Regions from separate parts of the Humidesulfovibrio idahonensis genome, predicted to be linked through region 1. Evidence: riboswitches for the same ligand, from Rfam matches in the RefSeq annotation. Region 1 holds a riboswitch; each other region holds the start of a gene.

Region 1 (10,319 bases):
AGCCGGTGCGGATGACCTGCATGCCCGCCTGCTTGAGGCCGGAGAGCATTTCCGGGGCGGACTCGTGGCCCACGCGCTCAATCCACTTTTTGGCCGAGGCCGAGGACTTGGTGCCCATCTCCGGCCATTTTTCCGTGGTGTAATACAAATGGATGCGGAACAGCCCGAAGGCGTCGCAACTGCGCAAAATGGCGGAGACATTGTGCGGATTCCAAATGTTGTCCATGACCAGCGTGACGTCGGTCTGACGGCGGGAGAGCACGCCGTGAATACGCGCCGCGCGTTCGGGTGAGATGAAGCCTCGCATGAGCGCGCTTGTACTCACAACACTGCCCCCGCGCAAGTGCGCAGAACATGAGCCTTGCACTATCTGTTGTTGACTTTTTCGGTGGTTGCGCGAATACATTACACACACCAAGCGGCCTGTCCGCCGTGGGAGGAAGGGTATGCGAGCGCTTATAGCCGAAGACGAATTTCTGGGCCGGAAGGTGCTTTCCGTGTTTTTGAACACCCTGTTCGAGGTGGACGTGGTGGTCAACGGCGTCGAAGCGCTGGAGGCCTTCAAACTTGCGCATGCCGAGGGTCGGCCGTACGAACTCCTGCTCATGGACATCATGATGCCGGAGATGGACGGCCTTGAGGCCCTGCAGAAAATACGCGACTACGAGCAGACCCTGCCCGGCAAGCCGAGCGTGAAGGTGCTCATGACCACGGCCCTCGACGACCCCAAGACCGTCATACGCTCGTTCCACGATGGCGTGGCCTCCGGCTACATCGTGAAGCCCGTGCGCAAGGACAAGCTCTTCGAAGAACTCCAGAAACTCGGTTTCATCGTGGCGTAAGCCCGTCAAAAAGGATTTTCTTTTGAGCGACGCCCTGTCCGAGGAATTCTTCGCCGAAGTCGGCGACAAGTATTATCCCCAGGTGCTGGAAGGCCTGGAGCTTCTTGGCGCCGGCGAAGTGGCCGCGGGCATAGAGGTGCTGGCCCGGCCCCTGCACACCATCAAGGGCGTCACCGGCTTCATGCCCGGGTTCGAGGCCGCGAGCGCCTTCACCCACAAGGTGGAGAGCTTCCTCAAAAAATTGCAGGCGGGCACCCTGGAGCACAGCGCCGACAACATTTCCCTGGCCGCGCACGGCGTCAACTCCGTGTTCGCGGTCATCGAGCAGATACGCGACCTTGGCGCGCCGGACCAGTCCGAGATAGACGCCGTGTGCGAGGTGCTTGCCGCCGCCGCGGGCGAGGGCGGCAAAACGGCCAAGGCCAGCAGCGACCATTGCCTCGCCGTGGAGCAGGAGCCTGGGGCCACAGTGCTGCGCCTGAGCTGCCCGCGCATCCACAAGAAGTCTCAGGCCGATGAGATCGTGGGCGCCATCCTCGGCCTGCCGCAAACCACGCCCGTGGTCCTGGATGTCGCGGCGGTGAAGAGCTTCGGCTCCGGCGTGTGGGAGGACATCGCGGCCCTGGCCGGCATGTGGACCATCCGCGTGCGCGGGCTGTGCGGCGCCTGCCGCGAAAATTTCTACGCCTGGGACTTCGACGCCGTCATCCAGCCCGTGGCCAAAGCCGGGGATGTCGAATGCGGCCTGCCCGAGGGGAGCGTCCAGTGAGGGACCACATCCGCCAGTGCATCGCCCCCCTGGAGGAGAAGATCCTTCTGCTGGAGGACGGCCGGCCCACAGCCAACGACGTGTCCCATGTGCTGGAGGCCCTGGGCCTTTCGCACCTCAAGCTGGCCTCGGCCCAGGTCATTTCGCTTTTAGACATGCTGGCCGACGGCATAACCCCGGTCAACGAGCCCATCGTCACCGCGCTGTTGCGCCTGTGCGAGGCGCACAAGAAGTTCCTGTACGCCCTGGCGGGCGTGCTCGACCAGCCGAAAACCGCCACAGCGCCGCCGGTGCTGGAATCGCGGGCCGCCGAAGCGAGCGCTCCCCTGGCCGTTGCGGAACCCGAAGCCGCAGCCTCCCCTGCCGCCGAGCCCCCTGCCGAGGACGCGGACAAGCACGCCGAAAAGGCCCTGGCCGCCAGCAAGCAGGGCATCACCAGCATCCGCGTGCCCACCGAACGCCTGGACAGCCTGATCGAGCTGGTGGGCAAGCTCATGGTCACCTTTGCGGTGCTCTCCCAAAGCGGCATGCGCGGGGCCACCCTCTCCGCCTCCACCCTGGCCGAGCTCGACACGGTCATCACCGGCCTGCAGACCCAGGTGGACGCCATCCGCCTGGTGCCGCTGAAGCAGATCTTTTTGCCCATGAACCGCCTGGTGCAGAGCCTGAGCCAGAAGATGCAGAAGAAGGTGCGCTTCACCATCACCGGCGATGAACTGGCCCTGGACAAGACCATTGTGGAAAGCCTGAACGAACCCCTGGTGCACCTGTTGCGCAACGCCCTGGACCACGGGCTGGAGACGCCCGAGGAACGCGCCGCCGCGGGCAAGGACGAGACCGGCGCGGTCAACCTGACGGCCTACCGCAAGGGCGACACGGCCTATGTGGAGGTGAGCGACGACGGCCGGGGCCTGAACGCCGCGAAAATTTTGAAGAAAGCCCAAGAGCGCGGCCTGGTGGAGCCCGGCCAGGAACTCTCCGACCAGGAGGTCATCCAGTTCATCCTCTCCTCCGGCTTCTCCACGGCGGAGAAAGTCACCGACGTTTCCGGCCGGGGCGTGGGCATGGACGCCGTGGCCAACGCCGTGCGCACCACCCTCGGCGGCGACATCAAGATCGAGAACCTGCCCGCCGCCGGCTCGCGCTTCACCCTGTCCATTCCGCTTTCGCGCTCGGTGAACGAGGGCATTGTGGACGCGCTTGTGTGCCGCGTGGGACCGGAGACGCTCATCGTGCCCTCGCGCGACGTGCTGGAGATATACGCGCCCCAGGCCGAAGACCTGGTGTCCCTGCCCGACGGCAGCGAGGCCGTGAGCGTGCGCGGCCAGATCTTCCACCTGCTGCGCCTGTGCCGGCACCTGGGCCTGGGCGACTCCTGCCCGGGCATCGAGCGCGGACTCATCATCACCGTGCGCATGGGCGAGGCCGGCGCGGCCCTGCTGGTGGACGAGGTGCTGCGCCAACAGCAGGTGGTGGTCACCGGCTTCACGGTGCCCGTGCAGGACATTTACACCCTGCCCATTCTGGGCTTCGGCATGATGGGCGAAAGCGACGCCCTGGTGCTCGACATCGAAAAGCTGCTGGCCGAGGTCAGCGCGCCCGTGGCCGCGCCTGTCGAGGCGCCCGCACCCCGCTGATGCGGCTCATTGGCGCACGCCGCCCGTAGCTGACGCCCTGCGACGATGCCTCCGCTTGCCGCCCCATCCATTGATGCACATCCTTTAAGCTCATCCATTGACGCTCATCCATTGACGCCCTTGCTTTGCACGCCCCGCAAGCGCCCATTGCCGACACCCTTCGTGGCCGCGCCCCGCTGATGCGGCTCATTGGCGCACGCCCGCGCCGCTTGACACCCCTTCCCCGACCGACTAACCACTATTGTGTCCGGTGCCCCGCAACTGCGGGGTGAAGAGGGAATCCCGTGTGAATCGGGAGCGGACCCGCCGCCGTGAGCCCCGCAAACGATCGGTCCCCTAGCGCGCCACTGGGAGAAAACTCCTGGGAAGGCCGGGGCCGATGGGGTGAGTCGGAAGACCTGCCGGATACTGTGTCATGGCTTCTCGTCGGCAACGAGGGCTTTTGTCCGACGGGACATGCTAAGGGACGAATACGGGAATCCCTTTCCGCACCATTTCTGCGGGAAGGGATTTTTTGTTGTCCCCCACCCGCCCTCCATCGTGGAGGTTCCGCATGCGTCAAACCGCATTGGCCGCGCTCTTGCGCGCCGTTCTCTCGCTGACTCTTTGCCTGGCCCTGGGCCAGACCGCCCTTGCGGGCGAAGACAAAAAACACGCCGAGCCCAAGCACGGCATCCTGCTGGTGGCCTTCGGCACCAGCGTGCCCGAGGCCGTGGCCGCCATCGACTCGCTGAAGCAGCAGGCCGAGGCCGCCTTCCCGGGCGTGCCCGTGCGCCTGGCCTATTCCTCCAAGATCATCCGCGACAAGATCGCGGGCGAAGGCATACACAAGCGCTCCCCGGCCCAGGCCCTGGCCGACATGGCCGCCGAGGGCTTCACCCACGTGGCCGTGCAGTCCCTGCAATCCATACCCGGCCGCGAATACAACGACATCAAGGCCACGGCCGAGGCCTTCCAGGCCATGCCCAAGGGCATCAAGCACGTGAGCGTGGGCCGCCCGCTGCTGTATGGGCCGGAGGACATCGACGCCACGGCCAAGGCCATTCTGCCCTCCCTGCCGCAGCACAAGAAGGGCGAGGCCGTGGTGCTCATGGGCCACGGCACCGAACATCCGGCCAACGCCGCCTACTCCGCCCTGCAGCTCGCCCTGTGGAAGCTCGACCCCGGCGTCTACGTGGCCACGGTGGAAAGCGCGCCCACAATCGACGACACCATCCAGACCCTGAAGCGCCACGGCGTGCGCACCGCGTACCTCGTGCCCCTCATGAGCGTCGCGGGCGACCACGCCCACAACGACATGGCGGGCAAGGAGGACGACTCCTGGGCCAGCAAGCTCTCCGCCGCGGGCATTGCGCCCAAGCCGGTGCTGGTGGGGCTGGGCAGCCGCCCGGCCGTGTCCCGGCTCTGGATTGAGCACCTGAAGGACGCGGATAAGGAACTGGGCCTCTAGCATGGCGGCGGAGGCCAGAACCGGGGGCAGGGGCGAAGACGCAAAAACGGACGTCCTCGCTTCAGAAAGGCGGCGGTCCATCCGTTCCGCCGTGCTTGCCCTGGCGCTCTTGGCCTCCGCCGTGCTGGCCTCCGTGCTGCTGGCCTGCTGCGTGGGCAGTTTTCCCGCAACGCCGGGCCAGGCCCTGGGAGCGCTGCTGCAGGCCGCGGGCTTCGCTTACGGCGCGCCCGTGGACCCAAGCCTGTCCGTGGTCATTGTGGACATCCGCCTGGCCCGCGTCGTGCTGGCGGGCATCACCGGGGCCGCGCTGGCCATTGCGGGGGCGGCCTTCCAGGGGGTGCTGCGCAATCCCCTGGCCGATGCCTTCACCCTGGGCGTTTCCGGCGGGGCGGCCTTCGGGGCCTCGCTGGCCATTTTGAGCGGCCTTGCCGGGGCCGCAGCGCTTTCCGGCGACGACCGCGCCCTGCCCGCCTGCGCCCTGGCGGGCGCGCTGGCCGCCCTTGGGCTGGTGCTGGGCCTCTCCCGCGCGGGGGGCGGGCCGCTCTCCAGCCTGCGGCGCGAGACGCTGGTTCTGGCGGGCATCGTGATCTCCACCTTTCTCTCCGCCCTTATTTCGCTCTTGAAGAGCCTGGACGAGGAAAGCGTGTCCAGCATCGTGTTCTGGATCATGGGCAGCTTTCAGGGCCGGGGCTTCGAGCATGCGCAGCTGGCCTGGCCGTACATGCTGCTGGGCGCGCTGCTCGTGTTCTGGCGCGCGGGCGAGCTGGACGTGCTCTCCCTGGGCGAGACCCAGGCGCGCATGCTGGGGCTCGATGCCGGGCGTTCGCGGCTGTGGCTGCTTTTCGGCGCAAGCCTGCTCTCCGGCGCGGCCGTGGCCGTATCCGGCGTCATCGGCTTCGTGGGGCTGGTGGTGCCGCATCTGGTGCGGCTGGTGCTGGGCGCGGGGCACCGCAGGCTGTTGCCTGCCTCCGCGCTGTTGGGCGCGCTGCTGCTCATCTGGTCCGATGTGCTGGCGCGCAGCGTGCTGCCCGGCGGGGCCGAGCTGCCCGTGGGCGTGGTCACGGCGCTGGTGGGCGGACCGTTCTTCTGCCTGCTGCTGGCGCGCAAGGGCCTCGCCTCCGGCAAAAACGGCGGAGGCCGGGCATGATCCGCGCGCGCAACCTCACCTGCGGCTATGCGGGCCGGGCGGTGCTGCACGGCGTCAGCCTGCATCTCGCTCCCGGCGAATTCGCCGCCCTGCTGGGACCCAACGGCTCCGGCAAGACCACCCTGCTGCTGGCCCTGGCCGGACTTCTGCCCGCCATGACCGGCAAAGCGGGGGCCCATTGTGCGGGGTCCGGCGGCGCAGGCTCCGACGGCGCAGGCTCCGGCGGTGTGGAGATCGCCGGCCGCGACCTGGCCACTCTCCCCGTGCGCGAGCGCGCCCGGCTCATCTCCTGCGTGCCCCAGGGCGCCACGCCGCCCCAGGGCTACACCGTGCGCGAGCTGGTGCGCATGGGCCGCTTCGCCAGCTCCGGCTTCTGGGGCGGCTACGGCCCGCAGGACGAGGCCGCGACCCAGGCCGCCCTGGCCGACGCCCATTGCCTGGACCTGGCCGAGCGCCAGGCCGGAGAGCTTTCCGGCGGCGAATTCCAGCGCGTGCTGCTGGCCCGCGCCCTGTGCCAGGGCCGCGGCGCCCTGCTCCTGGACGAGGCCACCAGCGCCCTGGACCTGGCCCGACGCGTGGAGGCCTTTGATCTGCTGGCCGCGCAGAACCGCCAGGGCAGCACCGTGCTCACCGCCGTGCACGACCTCAACCTGGCCGCGCTCTACTGCCCGCGTCTGATCTTCCTCAAGGCCGGACGCATCGCCCTCGACGGCCCGACCACGGACGTATTCACCGAAGCGAACCTGAAGGACATCTATGAAACGGACATCCGCGTGGCGCCGCATCCCGTCACCGGCGCGCCCCAGGCGCACCTGGTGCCTGGCGCTCAGCCTCGTTCCGGCCCTGCTGCTGCTCTTCTCGGCTAGGGCGCAGGCAGGCGTCAGCATCACCGACGACGCGGGCCAGACCATAGCGCTCGAGCGACCCGCCGGACGCGTCATCGCGCTGTACGGCGCGTTCAACGAGATCCTCGACGGCCTGGGCCGGGCCGAGGCCATCGTCGCGCGCACCGACGCCGACCGGCTGCCCGCGCGCATCGCCAGGCTCCCGGTCATCGGCACGCACATGCGTCCCAACGTGGAGGCCGTGCTGGCCCAGCGGCCGGACCTCGTGCTCCAGATGGCGGGCCGCAAGGAGGCCTCGCTCCCGGTGGAGGCGCTGAAGAAGCGCGGCCTGCGCGTGGCCGTGTTCCATGCGTCGAGCTTCGCCGAACTCTTTTCCGTCATCCGCCGCGTGGGCGTGCTGACCGGCAGCGACGCGCGGGCCGAGGACATGGTGCGGAGCATGGAGGCGCGGCTGGCCGCGTTGGACGCCCGTGTGGCCGCCGCCAAGGACCGGCCGCGCGTGTTCTACGAGGTGCGCTCGCCCAACATGCTGGCCGCCGGAGGCTCCGGGCTCGTGGCCGAGATCATCCGCCGCGCCGGGGGCGTCAACTGCGTGGAGGACAAGGCCAAGTTCGCCCGCGTGAGCGAGGAGGAGATCATCCGCCTGGCGCCGGAGGCGTATCTCATCCAGCGCGGCCCCATGAACCCGGCCCCGCTGCCTTTGAACAGACGCCCGCGCCTGCGCACCATCCCCGCCGCCACAAGCGGCCGGGCCTGGTTCGTGGACGAGCAGAAGTATGCGCGGCCAGGCCCGCAGAGCATCGGCGCCGCCGAGGAACTGGCCGGCCTGCTGCATCCGGAGCTCAAGACGCTGAACACGCGGCCCGCCAAGACCGCAAAGCATAAGGACAAAAAATGACCCGCTACGGCACTCTTTACGGCATAGGCGTCGGCCCCGGCGACCCGGACCTCATCACCCTCAAGGCGGTCAAGACGCTGCAACGGGTCGACGTGGTGCTGGCCGCGGCCTCCACCAAGAACGAGGCCTCCCTCGCCCTCAGCATCGCCAGCCCGCACCTGCGGCCCGACGCGCAAGTGGTGCGCCTGAACTTCCCCATGACCCGGGACCAGGCCGTGCTGGACCAGGCCTGGCGCGAGAACGCGGCCACGGTGGCGGGCATTCTGGGCGCGGGCAAGAGCGCCGCCTTTCTGACCCTGGGCGACCCGCTGACGTACAGCACCTTCGGCTATCTGCTGCGCACCCTCAACGGCCTGCTGGCCGAGATCCCGGTCCAGGTCATCCCCGGCATCACCAGCTACCAGGCTGCGGCGGCCTTTACCGGCCGCGTGCTGGTGGAAAGCGGCGAAAACCTGGCCGTGGTTTCCGGCGTGGCCGGTGAGGAGGAGCTGACGCGGGCGCTGGAAAACTCACAGTGCGCGGTGATCCTGAAGGCCTACAAGAACATGCCCGTCATCCGCCGGGTGCTGCAAAAGCTTGGCCTCGGCGACTCCAGCGTGTTCGTCACCCGCCTGGGGCACGAGGGCCAGGAGGTCATCACCGGCATGGACAACGTGCCTGAAAAACCGAGCTACTTCTCGCTGATACTGGTGCGCAAAGGGGCCTAGGGCCGCATCGGGCGCGGCAGCCCTGGCCGGTAGGCCCCGTCAAGCGGACCTGTCGAGCAAAGCCAGGCAACGGCTCCCACGGCTGACCGCGACGGCGCGAGGTCAGCCCGCGCAGGGGCCCTTACTCCACCAGCAGCATGTGCAGGTCACACACGTTGGTGCGCGTGGGCCCGGTCTTGTACAGCCCGCCGATGGCCTCGAAGAAGTGATAGGAGTCGTTGGCCTTGAGGGCTCCGGAAAGGGACAGGCCCGCCGCGCGCGCGCGCCGCAGCATGGCTGGCGAGGCGTAGGCTCCGGCCGCGTCCGTGGGGCCGTCCGTGCCGTCGGTGGAGGCGGACAAAAACGCGATGCCCCGGCCCTGCTCCGGGTCGCGCTCCATCTCGGCCAAAAAAGCCAGTGCCATTTCCTGGTTGCGTCCGCCCTTGCCGTCGCCGGTCAGGGTCACCACGGTCTCCCCGCCCACAATGACGCAGGCCGGCCGCGCCACCAGCATGCCCGTGCGCCGCACATCCTGCCCGATGCCCGACAAAAACCGCGCCACCTCCCGCGCCTCTCCCGTGAGCTGGCAGGTCAGGGGCGCGACGTTGTAGCCCAACTCGCGCGCCTTTTCGCACGCGGCCATGAGCGCGGCGTGGTTGGTGCCGATGAGCAGGTTCGTGGCCAGCGCAAGGGCCGCGTCGCCGGGCTTGGGCGTTTCGGCTATGGCTCCGGCCGCGCCCAGCTCCAGGGCGCGCAGCACCTCGGCCGGAATGGCCCGCTCAATGCCGTAGCCGCGCACAATGTCGAGCGCCTGGGCGTAGGTGCTCTCGTCCGCGCTGGTGATGCCCGAGGCGATGGTGTCCAGCCGGTCGCCCACCACGTCTGACAAAATGAGCGACAGGCTCGTGGCCGGGGCCAGCAGACGCAAAAAGCGCCCGCCCTTGAGTTCGGAAAGATGCTTGCGCACGCAGTTGATCTCGCGGATGTCCGCCCCGCAGGCGAGCAGCGCGCGGGTCACGGCCTGCTTGTGCTCCAGGGTGAGCCGCACCTGGCGGCCGCCGTCCATGTACGTCATGGGCGCGGGCAGCAGGGCCGAGCCCCCGCCGGAGATGAGGTTGATGACCAGGGTGTCCTCGTCCGCCCCGCGCGCCAGCTCCGCAATGTGCGCCGCAGCCGCCACGCCCGCCTCGTCGGGCACCGGATGGGCGGCCTCGGCCTGCTCGATGCGCGAGAGGACCTCCGTGTGCCCGTACTTGGTGCACACCAGCCCGCCGGAAACGCGCGCGCCCAGAATCTCCTCCACGGCCTTGGCCATGCGCGCGGAAGCCTTGCCGCAACCCAGGACCAAGACGCGGGAAAAGCGCGAAAGATCCGTCTCGAAGCGCTCGGCCTCCAGCTCCACAATGAGGCGCTGGCCCTCAAGCCGCATGCGCTGTTTGATCATGCCGTAGGGGTCGATGCGCGTGAGCGCGGCCTCGAAAACGCTCCTCAGGATCTTGAACTGCGCTTCGCTCTGCATGGGGCCTCCGGGGGGTGACGTTTGTCCAGGCTAGGCGTTTTGCTCATGGGATTCAAGCTCAAGGCTTCGCATGGGCCGAAGCCACACTCAAAATAATACCGCCCGTGGCGGTGTTGACGCATCCCCCTGCGAGGACTAGTTTGTGATTGTCTTCACAAGAAAGCGCTGTCCGATCAGCGACACCTGAAACAAATGCAGCAACGCAATATTGAAGGAGCCTCACATGTGGGACACGACAATAGATCTGTACGCGGTCAAGGAAGTCAGGACTCGGACAACAACATATCTTGGCGTCGGCGCTGTTGCGAAGATGCAGGAGATCGCCGCAGCTCTCAAGTCCCGCGGAATACAGAGCGTGCTTTGCGTCACCGGAGGCCATTCCTATAAGCTTACAGGAGCCTGGGACCATGTTGTGTCCGCCTGCGAGAAGCAGGGCATCCGCATCACCCTGTACGACCGCGTGACGCCCAACCCCACCACGGACGCCATTGACGAAGCCGCGCGCATGGGCGCGGAGGCCGGGGCC
Region 2 (10,319 bases), on a different contig from region 1:
CTCACCGCGGCCCAGTGCCTGGAGGCCCTTTGCGGCGTGCCCGTGCTGGAGCTTGCGGGCGGCTCGGACTTTGCGGCCGGAGCCACGGCCTGCCTGAATTTTCTGGACGATTAGCACAAGGACGGAACCATGAGCGGCAACAGCATCGGCACCCTTTTCCGGCTCACCACCTTTGGCGAGTCCCACGGCGTGGGCCTGGGCGGCGTCGTGGACGGCTGTCCTCCGGGCATCGCCATCAACGAGGAACTCATCCAGCGGGAGCTGGACCGCCGCAAACCCGGCCAGGGCGGGGTCGCGGCCACGGCGCGCAAGGAGTCGGACGCGGTGCGCCTGCTCTCCGGCGTGTTCGAGGGGCTGAGCACGGGCACGCCCATCGGCTTCATCGTCATGAACGAGGACCAGCGCTCGCGCGACTACTCGGCCATCATGGACGTGTACCGGCCGGGTCACGCGGACCTGGGCTACGACGCCAAGTTCGGCCGGCGCGACTACCGGGGCGGCGGACGCTCGTCCGGGCGCGAGACCGTTGCGCGCGTGGCGGGCGGGGCCATCGCCCAGGAGCTGCTCAAGGCCGAGGGCATCACGGTGGGCGCGGCCACGGTGGAGCTGGGCGGCATTCCGGCCGCCGGGCGCGACTTTGCGGGCGCGCTTCTGCGGCCGTTTTTCAGCGCCGATGCAGAGAGCGTGCCCCTTTGGGAGCAGCGCGTGCGCACGGTGAAGGCCGAGGGCGACACCCTGGGCGGCATTGTTGAGCTGCGCGCCGCGGGCGTGCCCGCGGGCCTGGGCGAGCCGGTGTTCGACAAGCTGGACGCGCGCCTGGCCTATGCCCTCATGGGCGTGGGCGCGGTGAAGGGCGTGGAGGTGGGCGCGGGCTTCGCCGCCGCGCGGCTCACCGGCAGCGCGAACAACGACCCCATGACCCCGGACGGGTTCTTGTCCAACAACGCGGGCGGCATTCTGGGCGGCATGGCCAGCGGGCAGGAGCTCATTGTGCGCGTGGCGGTCAAGCCCATCCCTTCCATCTCGCGGGAGCAGCAGACCGTGAACAGCAAGGGCGAGGCGGCGCGCATCACCATCGGCGGGCGGCACGACATCTGCGCCATTCCGCGCATTGTGCCGGTGCTCAAGGCCATGCTGCTGCTGACCTTGGCCGACTTCGTGCTTTTGCAGCGCAGCGTGGGCCGCTAGCGGGGCTGTTTCGTTCCGGGCCTTGCGCCGCCGGGCGGCTTCTCAGTTTGCGGGGGCGGTCTTGCGGCGCAGCAGGCACTGCTCCAGGGCGCGGAACAGTTCCTCCGCCACCAGGGGCTTGGGCACGAAGTCGTCCATGCCCAGCTCTAGGAAGCGCTTCCGGTCCTTCTCGCGGGCGTAGGCCGTCAGGGCGATGATCGGCACGCTCTTGTCCAGGCCGGGCACCTCGCCCCGGCGGATGTGGTGCGTGGCCTCGATGCCGTCCATGAGCGGCATCTGGATGTCCATGAGGATGGCGTCCACCTTGTCCTTGTCCAGGGCGCGCAGGGCCTCCACGCCGTTTTCCGCCAGGAACACGGTGTAGCCCATGCGCCGCAGCAGGGTGGTGGTCATCATGCGGTTTATCACCTCGTCCTCCACCAGCAGAATGCGCGTGCCTTCGGTCTCCGGCGTCGGCTGGCTGGCGGGCTTGGCGTCCTGGGCGCAGGTCTGGGGCAGGGCAAGGCGCAGGCGGAAGTAGAAGCGGCTGCCCCGGCCCGGCGAGGAAGTGGCGGCAATCTCTCCGCCCATGAGGTTGACGAGGTTGCGGGCGATGCACAGCCCCACGCCCACGCCGCTGCGGCGCTTGGTCAGCACGTCCTCGGCCAGGGTGAAGCTGTCGAAGATGCATTCCATCTTTTCTGCCTCGATGCCGACGCCCGTGTCCTCCACATGAAAGACCAGGTCCACCCCGTCCGGCGCGTGCTCGTCCGGCTGGTCGCCGGGCCGTTTGTCCGGCGTCTGCCCGGATCCGGGCTGCTCCGCCAGGGACACGCCCATTTCGATGCGCCCGGCGCCCGTGCATTTGAGCGCATTGCTCATGAGGCAGACCAGCACCTGGCGCACGCGGAACTCGTCGCCGCAGACGCGGTGGGGCACGCCCTGGCGCAGGCTCAGCTCCAGCACCAGCCCCTTGAGTTTGGCCTGCACGGAAAAGTTGTTGGCTATGGAGCGCATGAGTTCGGCGAGGTCGAACTCCTTGATGATGGGTTCTATGGCTCCGGCCTCTATGTCCGCCAAATCCAACAGGTTGTTGATGACGTTGGTGAGGCGCACGGCGGAGTCGCGAATGACCTCCAGGCAGTCCTGCTGCTCCTCGTCGGGGTCGCTCGCGAGCCCCACCTGGGCCATGCCGAGGATGCCGTTGAGCGGGGTGCGCAGCTCGTGGCTGATGTTGGCCAAAAACTGCGACTTCATCACGTTGGCGCTCTCGGCCATGATCCTGGCGTTCACCAGCTCTTTTTCGCGGCGTATCTGCTGGGTTATGTCCTGGGAGAACTCGGCCAGGGCGTCCACCTCGCCGGAGTCGTTGATGACGGGGTAGATGCACACGGTGCTGCTGCGGTCTTCCAGGTCTTCCTGGTAGCAGATGGGGCTTTTTTCGCGCAGGGCCATGCGCAGCTTGTCGCGGCGCTGGGCGGCGCTTTCCTCGGGCAGGCAGGCGTAGGACGAGGTGCCGATGAGATCCTGCACCGTGCTGCCCCGGCGTTTGGCCGCCTCGTCGTTCAGGGCCAGGAACACGCCCTGCTTGTCCACGAGGATGGCCGATTCCTGGCTGGCGTTGAGCAGGGCCTTGATCTTGCGCTCGGAGTCGATGACCTTTTTTTCGGAGAGCACGTACTTGGTCACGTCCTCGCGGATGACGATGCCGCCGATGAGCCGGCCGTCCTTCTTGACCGGGATGGCGCGCATGCTTTGATAGCCGCTTTGCCCGCCGCTGAATTCCGAGGTGAAGATGTTCTCGACCTGGATGGGCTGGCCGGTGAAGACTTCCTCGATGTGCTGGGCCAGCCCGGAGCTGACGATGCCCGGCAGGTCGAAGATGGACTTGCCGAGGTAGTCTTCCTTTTGGCGCTTGTCTTTGGCGAAGTTGTGGATGTGCCAGTCGTTGACGAAGGTGATGTCACCCTGGCAGTTGAAGCACATGATGGAGACCGGAGCCAAGCCCGCCAGTTCCGTGGCGTCGCAGAGGGGCTTTTCCTCGGTGTCCTTCTTGGCCATGTCTTCCTCCGTCGCAGTGGGGAGGCGGCTGCGGGAAATACTGCCACTGTATGCCAAAGCTTATAGCAGTTTGCCGGGCATGGCAATCTGATTGAAGGCGCCTTGGCAGGGCGTTGACCGATTATTCAAGTTCGCCCCGCAGAAGCCCGGCGCAGCCCCCCCAAGCCGAGGCGGCGGCGCCGGGCGGTGTCGCTCTACCGGGACGTCAGCTCCGCGCGGGCCAGGCGCGCGGCCTCGACCATGTTCGTCAGGCTGGCCAGGGTCTCGGGCCAGGCGCGGGTCTTGAGCCCGCAGTCCGGGTTGACCCACAGGCGGCCGGCCGGAATGACCTCGGCCGCGCGGCGCAAGAGGTCCAGCATCTCCGCCGTGCCGGGCACCCGCGGGCTGTGGATGTCGTACACGCCGGGGCCGATTTCGTTGGGATATTCAAAGCGGCGGAAGGCCTCCAAGAGCTCCATGCGGCTGCGGCTGGCCTCGATGCTGATGACGTCCGCATCGAGCCGGGCGATCCACTCCACGATTTCGTTGAACTCGCAGTAGCACATGTGGGTGTGGATCTGCGTTTGCGCCGCGGCCCCGCCCACGGCCAGGCGGAAGGCGTCCACGGCCCAGAGCAGATAGGCGTCCCAGTCCGCGCGGCGCAGGGGCAGGCCCTCGCGCAGGGCGGGCTCGTCGATCTGGATGGCCTTGATGCCCGCGGCCTCCAGGTCGCAGACCTCGTCGCGCAGGGCCAGGGCGATCTGCCTGCAGGTCTCGGCCCTGGGCTGGTCGTCGCGCACGAAGCTCCAGCAGAGGATGGTCACCGGACCGGTGAGCATGCCCTTCATGGGCTTCTTGGTCAGGGACTGGGCGAAGCGGCTCCAGTCCACGGTCATGGGGCCGGGGCGGCTCACGTCGCCGTAGATCACCGGCGGCTTGACGCAGCGCGAGCCGTAGCTTTGCACCCAGCCGTTCTGGGTGAAGCAGAAGCCGGCCAGCTGTTCGCCGAAGTACTCCACCATGTCGTTGCGCTCCGGCTCGCCGTGCACCAGCATGTCGAGCCCCAGACGCTCCTGCGTGCCCACGGCGTCGTGGATGGTGTCCTCAAGGAAGGCCTTGTAGCCCTCGGGCGAAAGCTCGCCCTTTTTGAACCGGGCGCGGGCCGAGCGCACCTCTTTGGTTTGTGGAAAGGAACCGATGGTCGTGGTGGGCAAGGGCGGCAGGCCGAGGGCCGCGCGCTGCAGCCCGGCCCGACCGGCATAGGGCAGGGGCCTGGCCAGCATGTCCGGGCCGACGGCCGCCATGCGCCGGGCCACGTCCGGGTTGTTCAGAAGCGGGCTGTGGGCGCGGGCCATGCGGATGCCCCGGTTCTCGGCCAGCCAGTCCGCGCAGGAGCGGCCCAGGCTGCGGTCCAGTCCGCCCGCGCAGTCGGCCAGCTTGCGCACCTCGCCGCACTTTTGCAGGGCAAAGGCCATCCAACCGCGCAGCTCCGGAGCCAGCCGCGTTTCGCCCTCCAGGTCCACGGGGCAGTGCAGCAGCGAGCAGGACGTCGCCACGAGCAGGCGCTCCGGGCCTATGGCCCGCGCCGCGTGGTCCAGCAGGGCCAGGGCCTTGTCCGCATCCACGCGCCAGATGTTGCGGCCGTCCACCACGCCCAAGGATAGGGCCGTGCGCGGGGCCAGGTGGGCGTATATGCCCGCAAGCTGCTCCGGCGCGCGCGTCAGGTCCAGGTGCAGGGCGTCCAGATCCAGGCCGGAGTAGACATCCGCGTTTTGAGCCACGCCGCCGAAGTATGTGGCGAGCATGAGCTTGGCGGGCTTGGCCGCCTGGGTGAGCCGCACCAGGGCGCTGCGGAACCGGCGCGGCAGGTGCTGCGGCAGGTCCAGCGCCAGCACCGGCTCGTCGATCTGTATCCACTCCGCCCGCAGGGCCAGCTGGCCGATGAGCTTGGCGTAGGCCTCGGTGAGGGCGGGCAGAAGCTCGAAGCGGTCAAAGCCCGCGTCCACGCTTTTGCTCAGGTGCAAAAAGGTGCAGGGGCCGGGCAAGACCACCTTGGCGCGGAAGCCCGCGGCCTGGGCCTCGGCCAGCTGGTCCAGCAGGTCGCGCGCGTCGGGGTCGAAGCGTTGCCCGCGCGTGAGCTCCGGCACGATGTAGTGGTAGTTGGTGTCGAACCACTTGGTCATCTCCATGGCCGCGTGGTCCTGGCCCTCGCCGCCGCCCCGGGCCATGCGGAAGTACCGCTCCAGGCCGCCGTCCGCATCGGCCGGACCGAAGCGGCCCGGCGCCGCGCCCAGGCGCAGGGTCATGTCGAGCATGTGGTCGTACAGGGAAAAGTCGCCCACGGGCACGATGTCGATACCCGCCTGGACCTGGCTGGTCCAGTGGCGCAGGCGCAGGTTCCGCGCGGTTTCGAGCAGGGCGTCGCGTTCCGCTCCGCGGCCTGCGTCGCGCAGCGGGCCGCCTGTCCAGAACGCCTCCAGCGCCTTTTTGAGTTCGCGGGCCGCGCCCATGCGGGGAAAGCCCAAAGTGTGCGTCAACATGCGGTAACCTCCGGTCGTCCGATTTTGGCCAGAACCACAAGGCGAAGCGAGGGCGCAAGAGACTGGAGGGGGCGGGAGCGCGCTGAGCCGTCTGTCTGAACAATCCAGCGGAAACGCCGACGGGGGGGCGTTCAATGTCCTGCGGCCCAGGTCGCGAGGCCTGCACTATCGTCCGTTTCGGGTCGTCTTCTGGCTTCCGGGCGGGGGCACGTCCCCCGGCCTTGGTGGCCGCGTCCTTCCCGAACCGCGAGCGGTTCAGTGGGCGCGACCGGCGTTTTTCCCGGTTACAGCAGCGCGTCTGCGACGGATTTGCACCGTCTTCCGTTACCCGATGGGTTTCTGGCGAGTGTTGAGCTATTGTTTGGCTAGCCCGCGCGGGCATGGCTGTCAAGCCGGGGGAGCGGGCGGTTTTTCGGCGTGAGGGCGCGCGCTGGCCTTGCCGTGCTCCTGCGCTGGCTTGGCGTTGCCTTGGCGTGGCTTCAAATGGCTGCCCCGGCGGCGGGTTAGAGGCTTGGCGGTTCCAGGCGCTGGGCTGTCGGACTGCGAGCGCTGGGACGAGGCGCGGTCAAACGGTTGTCCGCTTGGACGCCGCCTGTTTGGACGCCGCCTGTTTGGAAGTCGAGAGGCGAGGCTCTGACGGATCACGCTCCGGCAGGCCAGACACCGACAAGTCAGGTGATGGGTTGCTCCAGTGCGGCGGGCACGGATTCGTCCGGCTCCATGTGGATGGTGATGCGGATGAGCTGGGGCAGACGCGCGCGCAGGCTGGCCTCCAGGGCCACGGTGCGGTCGTGGGCCTGGGTGATGGGCGTTTGCGGGTGCATGCGGCAGTGGAACGAGGCGGACACCCGCGCGCCGGAGCGCAAGAGCACCAGGCCGTGCAGGTCGCACACGCCGGGGGTCTCGTCCACAACCTCCTTGATGGCCAGGCGCAGGGTCTCGGCGCTCTCCGGGTCGTCCAGGGCCGGCTCCGGGTGCGCGCCCTGCGGTTCTATGTGCGTCACCACGTGGCAGGCGCCGCCGAGCTCGGCCCGCAGCTGGGCCTCCATGCCGCTGATGCGCTTGTGCGCCTCGGCCAGGGAGAGGGACTCCGGCACCTCGGCGTGCAGGTTCAACAGCAGCACGCCGTCGGCGTGGCGCAAATCCAGGTCGTGCACGCCCAGGTCGTAGGTGTCGGCCACGGCCTTGGCGCGGTCCAGCAGCCCCGCGGCGCCGTCTTCCTCCGGCCGCAGCTCCACCAGCACGTCCGCGCCGGGCAGCACGGCCTGGGCCGCATCGCGCGCCTGGCACACCACCTGGTGGCCGTCCTCCAGCTCCAGCCCCGCGCGCACGCCCAGCAGCATGTCGACAAAGCTGGCCGGGCCGCTTTGGCGCACCCGCACCCGGCGCACGCTGAGCACGCCCGGCAGATGCGCCACGCGCTTTTCTATGCCGTCCTGGGCCTCCTGCACGCCCGCGTCCAGCAGCACGTCCACGGCCTGCCGGCCCAGGCGGATGCTGACCCACAGGACGATGCCGGACACGGCCAGGGCCGCCAGGGCGTCGGCCCGGTGCAGCCACTGGGCCAGGGGCGTGGCCGGGTCCAGGCTGTCGGCCAGGGCCAGCGCGCCCAGGCCCGCCAGCACCACCAGCGACGACCAGATGTCCGTGGAGAAGTGCAGGGCGTCGGCCTCCAGGGCCTGGCTGTTGTGCTTTCTGGCCGCGGCCAGCAGCATGCGCGAGCGCGTGAAGTCCACCACGATGGACACGGCCATGACGCCCGCGGCCCAAAGCGTGGCCTCCACGGGCTTGGGGTGCAGCAGGCGGTTCACGGCCTCGAAGACGATCCACACGCAGGTGCCCAGAAGCAGCAGGGTTTCGACCAGGGCCGAGAGGTTTTCCACCTTGCCGTGGCCGTAGGGGTGCTTGCGGTCCGGCGGCAGGGTGGAGATGCGCACGGCATAGAAGGTGACGCCGGCGGCCACAAGGTCCAGGGCGCTGTGGGCGGCCTCGGACAAAATGCCCAGGCTGCCGGAGGCTATGCCCACCACGAGCTTCATGCCCGTCAGCGCAAGGGCCGCCAACACCGAGGCCAGGGCGGCGGAATGCTTTTCGCGCAGGGCCAGGGCCTCTGTTCCGGGGGTGATTGTGCTCATTGGATGATTCTACGTGGAGGGCGGCAAGGCGTCAACGCGGGGGAGGCTGCGAGTCCTGGAGTCGACACTGAACAAAAATCCGCCGCGAGGCCTGGGAGCGGCCTTGCGCTTGGTGGGCACGGGGGAGCTGTCGCGAGCGCAACAGATTGTCAACTCAGGGGAAAGCGCACGGTGAAGACCGCGCCGCCGTCGTTTTTGGCCTCGGCCGCGCCGTGCAGCTGCTCCGCCAGGGACCACACGAGCTCGAGCCCCAGGGTGTTGCCCTCGCCGGGGCGGAAGTTTGCGGGCAGGCCCTGGCCGTCGTCGCGCACGGTGATTTGGGCCTGGCCCGGTCCGTGGGTGAGCAGCACCCGCACAGTGCCCTGCTCGCGGCCCTTGAAGGCGTGCTTCAGGGCGTTGGTCAAAAGCTCGTTGCACAAAAGCCCCAGGGGTATGGCCTGGTCGATGCCCAGGGAGAGTTCGTCCAGCTCAAGCTCGATGCTGATGCCGGGGGCCCCGGCCATGCCCGCGCCCACGCGCTGGGCCAGCCGCTCCAGATAGTGGCGGAAGTCCACCTGGGCCAGGTTGCCGGTCTGGTAGAGGTCTTCGTGCACCAGGGCCATGGAGAGGATGCGCGCCCGGCTCTGGGCCAAAAGCTCCAGCACGGCCGGGTCCTGCACGTCGCGCGCCTGCAGGCTGAGCAGGCTGGAGACGATCTGCATGTTGTTCTTGACCCGGTGGTGGATCTCCTTCAGCAGCACTTCCTTTTCCCGCAGCGAGGCGCGCAGGTCGCGCTCCGCGCGCAGGCGCATGACCTCCGCGCTGGCGCGCAGGGCGAACAGCCGCAGGGTGGCGATGATCGAGGGGTCATCGGGCATGGCCCGCCGGTCCATGATGGACAGGTGCCCGATCCTGAGCCCGTCGGCATTGTGCATGGGCACGCCGAGGTAGCTGTCCACCCCGACCTCCGTGAAGAACACCGTGTCCGGGTAGCGCTGGAGCAGATTGCTGCGCACCAGCAAATACCCGTTGTCCGGAATGTCGCGGCCCGGCGTCTCGGCGAGGGAGAAGTCGCGCGACATGGCCTTTCCGTCCGCGCTTGAGATGGACAACGTGCGCATGCGCGTGGGCGGGGTGTCGAGGTATTCCCCGATGAAGGCGGCATAGACGCCGAGGATGGACACGAGCCTGGCGGTGAAGGCCTGGAAGAACTCCTGCCCGGTGACGGCGGCGGTCTCGTCCAGCAGGGAGCGCAGCACGGCCTCCTGGCGCTGGCGCTCGCGGATGTCGCGCCCGGTGGCGAAGACGACGCGGGAGGCGCCGCCCTCCACGAGGCTGATGGTGATCTCCTTGTTGAGCGTGGCGCCCTGGCGCGTGCGCTGGCGCGTGTCCCAGCTGATGGGGCTGGTGGCCGACAGGCGGGCCAGCATCTCCGCCCAGCGCGCGGGGTCCAGGTCCATGTCCACATCGAACACGGTGAGGCCCTGCATCTCCTGCGGCGCATACCCCAGGCTCTTGGCCGCGCGCGCGTTCACGTACAGGAAGCGTCCCTGCTCGTCGGTCCAGTAGATGTCGTCGCCGGCGTTGTCCACGGCGAACTGGGTGCGCGTCAACCGCTCCAGGGTGGCCTCGCGCTCCGCCTCCCGCGCGGAGAGCTCCGCGCCGATGCGGTCCACGGCCTGGGCGAGCTGCCCCAGCTCGTCGCCGCCGGTCTGCGTTTCGGCGTAGCCGGTTCTGGCGGCAAGGTCGCCCTCGGCGAAGCGGCCCGCCACCATGGCTAGGCGTTCTATGCGCTCCACGAAGATCTTCTTGCCCGCCAGCCATGCGGCCAGGGCGGTCAGAAACGCAGCCGAAGCCAGAATGGCCAGACCGGACAGGAGCGCTTGGCGCGCCTCGGCGATGATGGTGTTTTCCGGCAGGCTGATCCCTGCGTAGATGCTCGGCGGCTCGTCCGCCCGCAGGCGGGACTCCTGCACGACGTACAGGCGGCGCAGGCCGGTGAGGTCAAGGGCGTAGAAGGGGCTCTCGGCCGCGGCGGTGGCCAGCAGCCGGCGCTGGCTCAGGGTCACCTTGCCGCCCAGGGGGTAGAGGTCCGGCCTGGGGTCCGGGTAGTGGCGGTTGAACAGCCGCCGGCCTTCGCGGTCGGCCATGAACACGGTGGAGCCGGGCGGCAGCTGGATGTCGCGGACCATGTCGCCGATGATGTCCAGGCGCACGCCGGTGGAGACCATGCCCAGCACCTCGCCCCGCGGGCCCGGCACGGGCGTGGCGCAGACCAGCACGTCGAGCCCGGTGGAGAGGCTTTTGCGGTAGCCGCCAAGGACAAAGGCCCTGGTCTTGAACAGCTCGGCGAAGTACGGGGCTTCGCGCAGGCTGAAATTGGGCGTGTGGTTCTGGGCCGAGGCCAGCACCGCGCCCTGGGGGGTGCTCAGGATGATGTCGCTGTAGATGGGGTTCG
Region 3 (10,319 bases), on a different contig from region 1:
AATGGCCGCCACGGGCTCGCCGTGCAGCGCGCCGAGAAAGAAGCCGTCTCCGTCGGCCCGCCAAAAGGCTTCGGCGTCCCGCAGGCCGGGGTTCCAGCCCTCGGCCGCGGCCAGGTCCAGGGCGAAGTCCAGCTCATGCCGCGCCATGCGGCGGATGGCGTACCCATCGTCGACCGTGGTGCTTGTGCCGTGGGGCGAGGTCATGCGGGCCTCCTTGATGGACGTGGCTGTCAGGGGCGGAGCGCCAGCTCCCGGCGTACGGCGTCGAGCAGGGCGCGGCTCGCGCTCTCCGGATCCGGGGCGGCGCAAATGGCGGAGACCACGGCAATGCCGTCGGCCCCGGCGCGGATGACCTCGGCGGCATTTTGCGCGCCGATGCCGCCAATGGCCACCAGGGGACGCGCTGTGGCGGCGCGCAGACCGCGCAGGCCGCCCAGGCCCCAGCCGGGGCCCGTGTCCGTCTTGGTCGGCGTGGGATAGATGGGACTGACGCCGTAGTAGTCGATGTCCAGGCCTTCGGCCTCGGCCAGCTGGTCCGGGCGCTCCAGGGAGAGCCCGATGAGCGCGGCCGGGCCGAGCAATTGCCGGGCGAGGGGCGCGGGCATGTCCGACTGGCCCAGATGAACGCCGTCCGCCTGCACGGCCAAAGCCACATCCACACGGTCGTTGACGATGAGCGGCACGCCATGCGGTGCGAGCAGGGCCTTGAGCGCCTGGCCCAGGGCGACCATGTCGCGGAAGCCCAGGCTCTTTTCGCGCAGCTGCACAACGCTTGCGCCGCCGCGCACGGCCAGGGCCGCCACGTCGGCCAGGCTCCGCTCTCCGCACAGCTTCCGGTCCGTCACCAGATAGAGTGCGAGGTCAAAGCCCGGCCGCCGCGTCATGGCTAGTGCACCACCTTGATGTGGTCGACCACGTCCTGGGCGGTCATGTTGTACAGCGCATCGTACAAATGCAGCTGCAACGTGCCGGGGCCGCTTGATTTTCGTTCCGCCATCTCGCCCGCAACCTTCATGGTGACGCAGGCATGCAGCGCGGCTTCCAGCGGGTTCTTGTTCACGGCGGCAAAGGCCGCGCACAGGGCCGTTGCCGTGCAGCCAAGGCCGGTGACGCGCGGCATGAGCGGGCTGCCGCCGAGCACGCGCACCTTGGCGCCGCTTTCGGTGACGAAGTCGGTTTCGCCGCTGACCACAACAGCGCAGTTGTGCTTCATGGCCAGGGTGCGCGCGGCGGTGCCCGCGTTGTCGCTCTTGGCCGTGGAGTCGACCCCGCGCGCGGCGGACCCGGAATCACCGGCAAGGGTCATGATCTCCGAGGCGTTGCCGCGGATGATGAACGGCTGGTGCGCGCCGAGCAGGGCCAGGGGGGTGACGGTGCGCAGCATGCTCGCGCCCGCGCCCACGGGGTCGAGCACCACGGGCACGCCGGCCTCGTCGGCCGCGGTCCAGGCGGGATCCATGGCGGCAAGATATTCCGGCGCCACGGTGCCGAGGTTGATGACCACGCCGCCGGAAATGGCGACCAGCTCGGCCATTTCCTCAACCGCGTGGCTCATGATGGGCGAGGCGCCCAGGGCCAAAAGCGCGTTGGCCGTGGTGTTGGTCACCACGTAGTTGGTTATGGACAAGATCACCGGCGCTTTGGCGCGGATGGCCTCAATGTCGCGAAATACCTTGTCGGCGTCGGTCATGGCGTGCTCCGGCTATGAGGTTGCAGGTCGTTCAAGATTCTCCGCTTGCCTGCCGGTTGTCAAGGCAAGGAGGGTTGAAATCGCGGAGGCACGGGCCTACAGTCCTCCCTACAATAATGAAAAGGAGTCCCCCACATGCCTCAGTTTGCCGATCGTGTGGCTAAGGCCCAGCGTTCTTTCATCCGCGAGATTCTGAAGGTCACCGCGGATCCTTCCGTCATCTCCTTCGCGGGCGGCCTGCCCAATCCGGCCTCCTTCCCCGTGCCCGAGATCGCCGCCGCCGCCGCCAAGGTATTGTACGAGTCCGGCCCGAGCGCCCTGCAGTATTCCACCACCGAGGGCTACCTGCCCCTGCGCAAGTGGATCGCCGACCGCTACAAGCGGCGCATGGACATGAACGTGAACCCCAACGACATCCTCATCACCACCGGCTCTCAGCAGGCGCTGGACCTCGTGGCCAAGGTCATCGTCAACGCGGGCGATACCGTAGTCATGGAAAAGCCCGGCTACCTGGGCGCCATCCAGGCCTTCACCATCTTCCGGCCCTCCTGGCGCTCCGTGCCGCTGGAGAACGACGGCCCGGACCTGGCCGCCCTCGACAAGGCCCTTGAGGGCGCCAAGCTGTTCTATGCCGTCACCAGCTTTCAGAATCCCTCCGGCCTGTCCTATTCCGAAGAAAAGCGCGCAGCGGTGGCCGAGCTGCTGCACCGCCACGGCACATTCTTCCTTGAGGACGACCCTTACGGCGAGCTGCGCTTCAAGGGCCGCGCCCTGCCGCCGGTGTACAAGCAGCGGCCGGAGCACTCCATGCTGCTCGGCACCTTCTCCAAGGTCGCCGCGCCCGGCTTCCGCCTGGGCTGGATCGTGGCCAAGGGCGAGATCATGGACCGGCTCGTCATCGCCAAGCAGGCGGCCGACCTGCACACCGGCTCCCTCGACCAGATGATCGTGCACCAGTTCCTGGCCGACAACGACTTCGAGGCCCACGTGGCGCGCATCCGCGAGCTTTACGGCAACCAGTGCCGGACCATGCAGGCCTCCATCGCCAAGCACTTTCCCAAGAACGTGCACGTCACCCAGCCCGAGGGCGGCATGTTCCTCTGGGTCACCCTGCCGGAGAACCTCTCCGCCACGGAGCTCTTGAAGCGCTCCGTGGAGTGCAAGGTGGCCTTTGTGCCCGGCGCGGCCTTCTTTGTGGACGGCACGGGCGAAAACACCCTGCGCCTCAACTACTCCAACGCCGACGCCGAGACCATCGACGAAGGCATCAAGCGGCTGGCCGCCTGCATGGAGGCCTGTTTGGCCGACAGCCCGAAAGCCGCCTGCAAGGGAGCATGAGCGCCGGAACGCTGACCCTTCTGGGCCGTTTGCGGGGCATGGCCCTGGCGGCCCTGTGGGCCTACAAGGCCCGCTCGCTCTTTGTCATCATGGGGGTGGGGTTCGGCGTGGCCGCCCTCACCCTCATCGTCACCGCCGTGGACGGGGCGGAGCGCAAGGCCGTGGAGCTGGTCGAATGGTTCGGGCCCGACGCCGCCCTCGTCTTCGGCGGGAACTTCAAGAAGCGGGCTGTCGGCGCGCGCACCAACACCCTCACCGAAGACGACATGCGCACCATCCGCCAGTCGCTGCCCGGCGTTTCGCTGGTGGTGCCCATGCGCGCCAAGCAGGACATTCCTCTGCGCTTTCAGGACAAGAATCTTCCGGGCACGCTCATCGTCGGCGCCACGGAAAACTACGCCAGCGCCTGGAACTGGCCGCTGGTCGAGGGCCGCGACCTCTCCGAGGAGGACGTGCGCCTGGGCGCGCGCGTCGCCCTGCTGGGCGACAAGCCCTCCCGCGAGCTCTTCGGCGACGAGTCGCCCGTGGGCCGCACCTTCCAGATGGGCAAGTTCCAGGTGCAGGTCATCGGCCGGCTCAAGTACCGCGGGGCCTCCGGCGGCGGCGGCGATGTGGACGACCGCGTCATCATCCCCATCAGCACCCTCACCAGCCGTTTCAACCTGGACCGCAAGTACTACCGCGCCATGCGCATCAAGTTTCTGGAGCCCCAGCTCATGAGCAGCCACGTGGAGAATCTGCGCGCCTTTCTGCGCATGAACCACCACCTGGCCGACAGCGACGACGACGACTTCTCCATCATCACCGCCGACGAGATCCTGAAATTCCTTTCCGCCTTCAAGGGCGGGCTGGTGGCCTTTCTTGGCGTCACCGCCGCCGCCGCCATGACCGTTGGCGGTTTTGTGCTGGCCAACCTCTTCTCCATCAGCGTCAGCGAGCGCAGCCGAGAAATAGGGCTCAAAAAGGCCCTGGGCGCGACCAAGAACGCCATCCTGCTGCAGTTCATGCTCGAGGCGGCCTTTTTGACGGCCATCGGCGGGCTTGTGGGGCTGGGACTGGGGCTGGGACTGGGGCAACTGCTTACCCGGCTGGGCATGCTGCAAATCCTCTTCTCGTGGAAGGTGTTCTTCTGGTCCCTGGGCAGCGCGCTCTTGATCGGCTTCGTCTTCGGCCTCAAGCCCGCGCAGGCCGCGGCCGCGCTGGATCCCATAGCCGCGCTGCGCGGCGACGGCTAGGCCGCGGGGAACCCAAGGGGCGGGCCGCGCAAAAAAGACCGGCCCAGGCTCTTGGGCAAGGCCATGACGATGAACGCGCAGGCTCTTTGTCCCAAATGCCTTGCCCGTTCGGAAGAGCCTCGTCGTGCGCTCCGGGTGGCCCATAAATCTAAAGAACATCTGGATGTTTTCTAGATCGCCGCATGGCGTGGTTTTCCTTGTTCACGCCGCGTTGCTTGGCAGCGTCTGCCGGCCGCGGCGCGCATCCCCCCAGCAATCCAAGGAGGGTGCGCGTCATGAGGGGGGTTTGACTTTATCGCCCGCCGGCCTCATAGATCTGCGTGAGCTGGTGCCCGGCCCTGCCGGGTGAAAAGAGAATCTGGTGCAAGCCCAGAACTGCCCCGCAGCGGTGAACGGGAACGAGCCCCCACTACGAGACACTGGCGAAAGGCCGGGAAGTCCGGGGGCAAGAAAGACGGCAAGAACGCCGCAATGCCCGCAAGTCCGAAGACCTGCCTGCTCCCGCCCGCGCACCCTGCGCGGACGGCATGACGCGTTTGCCTCGTGGGAGGGCGATGCGGCAGTTTGGATGGGCGTGCTGCCCTCGGCTGCTGGTTTCGGCCCCCGCGTCAACGAAACCAGAACCCGCCGGAGCCCGCCATGTCTCAAACCGCCCAACACCGTGATCCCCAGCCGTCCGAGGATGCCTCCTCCACCCCGGCCGCCATCCTCACCCCGCTGCGTCCCATTGCGCCGCCCGCCCAGTTGCGCAAGCGCAGCGGCGAAGTCATCGGCTTCGACGCGGGCAAGATCCGCTCGGCCGTCCGCCGCGCGGGCGCGGCCACTGGCGAATTCGACGACGCCGAGGCCGGACTCATCACCGCGCAGGTGGTCAAGGTGCTCTCCCACCGCTTCTCCGGCCGTCTGCCCGACATTGAAAACATCCAGGACGCGGTGGAGCAGGCGCTCATCTCGGCCAACCACTTCCAGACCATGCGCGCCTACAGCGTGTACCGCGAACAGCGCGCCAAACTGCGCCAGGACAAAAAAACCGTGGTGGATGTGGCGGCCAGCATCAACGAGTACCTGGACCGGCAGGATTGGCGCGTCAACGCCAACGCCAACCAGGGCTATTCCCTGGGCGGGCTCATCCTGAACGTCTCCGGCAAGGTCACGGCCAACTACTGGCTCAATCACGTCTACCCGCCAGAGGTGGGCCAGGCCCACCGCGAGGGCGACCTGCACATCCACGACCTGGACATGCTGGCCGGGTACTGCGCGGGCTGGTCGCTGCGCACGCTTCTCGTCGAGGGCCTGAACGGCGTGCCCGGCAAGGTGGAGGCCAAGCCGCCCAAGCATCTCTCCAGCGCCGTGGGGCAGATCGTGAACTTTCTTGGCACGCTGCAGAACGAATGGGCGGGCGCGCAGGCCTTCAGCTCGTTCGACACCTACATGGCGCCGTTTTTGCGCAAAGATGCGCTCGGCTATGATGACGTCCGCCAGTGCATCCAGGAACTCATTTACAACCTCAACGTTCCCTCGCGCTGGGGCACGCAGACGCCCTTCACCAACCTGACCTTCGACTGGACCTGCCCGGATGACTTGAAAGGCCAGCATCCGGTCATCGGCGGCGAAGAAATGTCCTTCACCTACGGTGAGCTGCAGGCTGAGATGGACATGATCAACCGCGCCTACATCGAGGTGATGACCGCGGGCGACGCCAAGGGCCGGGTGTTCACCTTCCCCATTCCCACGTACAACATCACCAAGGACTTTCCCTGGGACGGGCCCAACGTGGACCTGCTCTTCGAGATGACCGCCAAGTACGGCCTGCCGTATTTTCAGAACTTCCTGAACTCCGATCTGACGCCGAACATGGTGCGCTCCATGTGCTGCCGCCTGCAGCTTGACCTGCGCGAGCTGCTCAAGCGCGGCAACGGGCTCTTCGGCAGCGCGGAGCAGACCGGGTCGCTGGGCGTGGTCACCATCAACTGCGCGCGCCTGGGCTACCTTTCACGCGGCAACGAGCGCGACCTCATGGCCCGGCTGGATGTCCTGCTTGAAACCGCGCGCACGAGCCTTGAGATCAAGCGCAAGGAGATCGAGCGACGCATGGACGCCGGACTCTTTCCCTACACCAAGCGCTACCTGGGCAGCTTGCGCAACCACTTCAGCACCATCGGCGTCAACGGCGTCAACGAGCTGATCCGCAACTTCACCGGCGGTCTGGAGGACATCACCACCGAGACCGGCTACGCCCTGGCTCTGCGCGTTTTGGACCATGTGCGCGCGCGCATGACCGAATTCCAGGAGGAGACCGGGCACCTGTACAATCTGGAGGCCACCCCGGCCGAGGGCACCACCTACCGTTTCGCCAAGGAGGACCGCCGCCGCTTTCCGGACATCATCCAGGCGGGCACCGAAGAACAGCCGTATTACACCAACTCCTCCCAACTGCCCGTGAACTTCACCGACGACCCCTTCGAGGCGCTCACCCGGCAAGAGGAGCTTCAGCGCAAGTACACCGGCGGCACGGTGCTGCACCTGTACATGGGCGAGCGCGTGTCCGACGCGCGGGCCTGCCGCGAGCTGGTGCGCCGGGCGCTGACGCGTTTCGCCCTGCCGTACATCACCATCACGCCCACCTTCTCCGTGTGCCCCAGCCATGGCTACCTGGAAGGCGAGCACAAGACCTGCCCCACCTGCACAGACCAGGGCCGCGAGCAGGCCTGCGAAATCTGGACCCGCGTCATGGGCTACTACCGTCCGCGCTCGGCCTTCAACATCGGCAAAAAGGGCGAATACGACGAGCGCGTGTGCTTCCGCGAGCCGGTGCGCAGCGGTCCCGACGATTCCGGGCTCACCGCTTGAACGACGCCGAGAACAGACAAGGGGCGGGGCTCAAGGCGGAAGCGTTGTCCGTCGGCGGCCTCACCCCCTTGAGCACCTCGGACTGGCCGGGGAAACTGGCGGCCACGGTGTTTTGCCAGGGCTGCGGCTGGGCGTGCCCCTATTGCCACAACGCCGCGCTGCGGACCTTTGGCGCCGGCGCAAGGCCCTGGGCTGAGGTTCCGGCCTGGCTGGAAACCCGGCAGGGGTTGCTGGAAGCCGTGGTTTTTTCCGGCGGCGAGCCTTTGCTCCAGCCGGGCCTGGGCGACGCCATGCGCCAAGTCCGCGAGTTTGGCTTCGAAGTCGGCCTGCACACCAGCGGCATGGACCCGCTGGCCCTGGCCCGCGTTCTGCCCCTGTGTCATTGGGTCGGCCTCGACCTGAAGGCCCCGCAGAGCGCCTACGCGCGCATCACCGGCGCACCCGGAAGCGCGGGCACGGCCCGGGAGAGCCTAGACCTGTTGCGCAAAAGCGGTGTGCCCTTTGAACTGCGCACCACATGGCACCCGGCGCTGCTCTCCGAGGGCGAACTGCTTGAGCTCGCCGGTGAGCTGGCCGCGCTGCCGGGCAAAGCCGGGCCGCTCCTCTGGGTGCTGCAGGCTTTCCAGCCCGAGGGCTGCGCAGATGCGGAGCTGGCCGCGTCTGGCCGCGGACACGTGCCAGAGCGGCTCGCGGCCGCGCTGAGGGCCGCCTTGGGCGAGAGCGGGCGACTGGCCGTACGGCAATAAACGGGCACGCCGGCAGCGGGTTCTCCCCGATCACGCACAACATGCCCGCCGATGACCTGCCCACTGCGGCAAGAGTCAGGCGGCTTGGCACGGCAAACAGCGCGGCCTGGGCCCTTGGCAAAGACGTGCCCGGCGGCCGTGGCCGAGTCTGACGATGGGCCTTGGCGGCATCCTGCGGTCTTCTTCATTGCCGCAGCAGCGCGTTATCGCGCATGCGCGTTGATGAACTCCCCCTCCGGCAGGGGCTTGTCGCTCAGTCTTCCCCAGGGGGGGATCATTTTCCCCACAGGAACTCTTCCTCTCTTTCCAACGCCAGCCGGAGCGCCTCGCCCACATGCTCCACCAGTCCGGCCACAGGCGTGGCGGGCGTGGGCCGCGCAAGCTGCCCAAGCAGGCGGTTGGCCAAAGCGGCGACCGCGCAGGCCCCGGGGATGGACCGGCCACCCATGAGTAGGGCGGTGACCATGCCGGTGAGCGTGTCTCCCGTGCCGCCTATGGCCTCCATGGCGGGCGTCTGCGGCCCGGCGATCTCTGTCAAAATACGCCCCTGGCGCACGACCTGGTCGCTGCCGCCTTTGACAAGCATATGCTTGGCCGCGCCGCCGGAATCCCAGGCGCGGCGGATGAGCTCGGCCGGGACCGCGCCGGCTTCCAGCAAAAATCCACGCGTATAAAAGGGGTGCGGGGCCATTTCGTCGGCCAAAAACGCCAGCTCGCCCGCGTCCGGGGTGAACAGGTCGTATTCGACGGCCTGCCCGCTCATCTTCGCCACATACATGAAGCCCGCGTCCGCCACGAGCAGCGGCCGAGCGGACAGGGCCAGCGTAGCCAGAAGCACCTGGTCGTGCCCGGCAAGATCCGGAAACAGATAGTGGAAGGTCAGACCGCGCGGGGCCAGGGACGGCAGGGCCCCACGCAAATGGTCGTACAGCATGCGGCTGCCCCGGCCGCGCCCGGCGTCGCCGACGAGCAGCGCCTGGGGCGGCTCGAGCCCGAGAACCGCGCAGGCCGCGCAGGCCGCGGCCAAGAGCGCCGGCGTGCCGCGCCGCACGGACAGGTCCACACCGCCCACCACAAGGCCCGCGCGGTCCATAGCGCAGGGCCCCTGCAGCAGCCCCACGGACTCATCGGGCACTGTGCCCACGATCAGCCAGGGAGAGGTCACGGCCGCTCCGGCTGCGGGCCTTCCGGCCGCGGGTGTTCGAATTGGCGCTGCGCCTCGCGAAAGGCCAATTCCAGGGCATAGGCGCACAGCGTCTGCCCTGTGGCAAGGGGCGACGGGGCCGCGTCAAGGGTCTGCCCCACGAGCAATTCGGCCAGGGCGGGCACGTCCGGGCAGCCGCCGCCGGAAATGTTCACAATGACGCGGGTGCCCTTGTCCACGGTGAGCTTCATGTTGGCCGCGCGCACCATGAGCCACTGGCCGAAGTCCTTGACCTGGCACAGGGACACGGGTTCGAGCATCCCGGCGCGCACCGGGGCCACGGCAAGCGGCGCGAGCTTCGCCTCCGCAAGGACGCGGCGCGCCAGAGGCTCGCGCACAAGCTCAAATTCCACCACCATGTCGCAGCCGGTGCGCATGTCCGGCGGCGGGCCCATGACGCGCACGGCAAGGCCCGCGGCCTTGAGCGCGGCCTCGGCGCGGATGACCTCCGCCGTGTGGGAGAAAGCCAGGACGCCGCGGTCGTGGCCCTGCCCCCGCGAGCCCTCCTGCCCGGGCCGGGGGGCCTTGCCCCCCCAGCCAAACGGCAGCCTCACGGCTTTTCCAGCACCAGGCGCACGGTCCCCTTGTCCTCGCTGGACGAGACCAGCCGCCAGCCTGCGGTTTTGGCCGCGCGGCCCACGTTCTCCGGGCTTGCGCCGCAGTCGGTGAGCACCTCGATGCGCCCCGTTCCCAGGGCGGCCATCGACTCCGAGGCGATGAGCACAGGCTGCGGACAGGAAAGCCCGCGCGCATCCACGATCTTCGTGATTTCTGCCATGATCTCCCCCCTACGCCTTCTTGAGGTTCATGACGCCGACCAGCAGACAGAAGCCCAACGCCACAAGGGTGGCGGCCATGCCGTTGGGTCCCAGGCCGGCGGGCGAACTGGCCCAGCCCATGGTGTGGGCCAAGCCAGCGGCCACCAGCATGCCGAGCACAAACACGGCCGAGTCGCCGTCGCCCTCTCCCGCCAGGATGAGCTGGCGGCCGGGGCAACCGCCGGCCAGGGCGAAGGCCAGGCCCGAGGCCACCATGCCCAGGAAGTTCCACAGACCGTCCGTATGCGCGATGGGCTGCCCCGCAAAGCCCGGCTTGAACTGCCCCAGAACCAGATTGGCCGCAAAGGCCACCACGAGGAAGGCCAGCACGCCGCTCAACAGGTGCGTCTGCTTGAACAGGAACAGGTCGCGCAGGGCGCCCATGGTGCAAAAACGGCTGCGCTGCGCCAATACGCCGATGAGCAGGCCTCCCGCCAA

The links. A riboswitch is a leader RNA that binds a small molecule or an ion and turns the genes downstream of it on or off. The one in region 1 is predicted to bind cobalamin.
Region 2: another riboswitch for cobalamin. It lies ahead of metE (5-methyltetrahydropteroyltriglutamate--homocysteine S-methyltransferase); the one in region 1 lies ahead of ACYQ4W_RS01260 (sirohydrochlorin cobaltochelatase).
Region 3: another riboswitch for cobalamin. It lies ahead of ACYQ4W_RS12860 (ribonucleoside triphosphate reductase); the one in region 1 lies ahead of ACYQ4W_RS01260 (sirohydrochlorin cobaltochelatase).

The regions. Positions count from the first base shown of each region.
Region 1 is NZ_BAAHYE010000002.1:211,190-221,508, reverse strand. Features, by position in the region: gene ACYQ4W_RS01280 (TrmH family RNA methyltransferase) at 1-307, opposite strand, end outside; gene ACYQ4W_RS01275 (response regulator) at 447-842, shown strand; gene ACYQ4W_RS01270 (Hpt domain-containing protein) at 865-1,611, shown strand; gene ACYQ4W_RS01265 (chemotaxis protein CheA) at 1,608-3,248, shown strand; cobalamin riboswitch at 3,480-3,668, shown strand; gene ACYQ4W_RS01260 (sirohydrochlorin cobaltochelatase) at 3,802-4,698, shown strand; gene ACYQ4W_RS01255 (FecCD family ABC transporter permease) at 4,790-5,845, shown strand; gene ACYQ4W_RS01250 (ABC transporter ATP-binding protein) at 5,842-6,711, shown strand; gene ACYQ4W_RS01245 (ABC transporter substrate-binding protein) at 6,602-7,588, shown strand; gene cobI (precorrin-2 C(20)-methyltransferase) at 7,585-8,295, shown strand; gene ACYQ4W_RS01235 (glycerate kinase type-2 family protein) at 8,417-9,793, opposite strand; gene ACYQ4W_RS01230 (iron-containing alcohol dehydrogenase) at 10,017-10,319, shown strand, end outside.
Region 2 is NZ_BAAHYE010000003.1:1,868,794-1,879,112, forward strand. Features, by position in the region: gene ACYQ4W_RS14620 (HprK-related kinase B) at 1-114, shown strand, start outside; gene aroC (chorismate synthase) at 130-1,188, shown strand; gene ACYQ4W_RS14630 (PAS domain-containing hybrid sensor histidine kinase/response regulator) at 1,231-3,228, opposite strand; gene metE (5-methyltetrahydropteroyltriglutamate--homocysteine S-methyltransferase) at 3,423-5,747, opposite strand; cobalamin riboswitch at 5,932-6,070, opposite strand; gene ACYQ4W_RS14640 (cation-efflux pump) at 6,419-7,882, opposite strand; gene ACYQ4W_RS14645 (sensor histidine kinase) at 8,032-10,319, opposite strand, start outside.
Region 3 is NZ_BAAHYE010000003.1:1,446,370-1,456,688, forward strand. Features, by position in the region: gene ACYQ4W_RS12835 (GNAT family N-acetyltransferase) at 1-204, opposite strand, end outside; gene thiE (thiamine phosphate synthase) at 231-884, opposite strand; gene thiM (hydroxyethylthiazole kinase) at 887-1,690, opposite strand; gene ACYQ4W_RS12850 (aminotransferase-like domain-containing protein) at 1,826-3,028, shown strand; gene ACYQ4W_RS12855 (ABC transporter permease) at 3,025-4,263, shown strand; cobalamin riboswitch at 4,573-4,776, shown strand; gene ACYQ4W_RS12860 (ribonucleoside triphosphate reductase) at 4,903-7,113, shown strand; gene ACYQ4W_RS12865 (anaerobic ribonucleoside-triphosphate reductase activating protein) at 7,110-7,859, shown strand; gene ACYQ4W_RS12870 (NAD(P)H-hydrate dehydratase) at 8,134-9,024, opposite strand; gene ACYQ4W_RS12875 (putative Se/S carrier protein) at 9,021-9,617, opposite strand; gene ACYQ4W_RS12880 (sulfurtransferase TusA family protein) at 9,614-9,841, opposite strand; gene yedE (YedE family putative selenium transporter) at 9,852-10,319, opposite strand, start outside.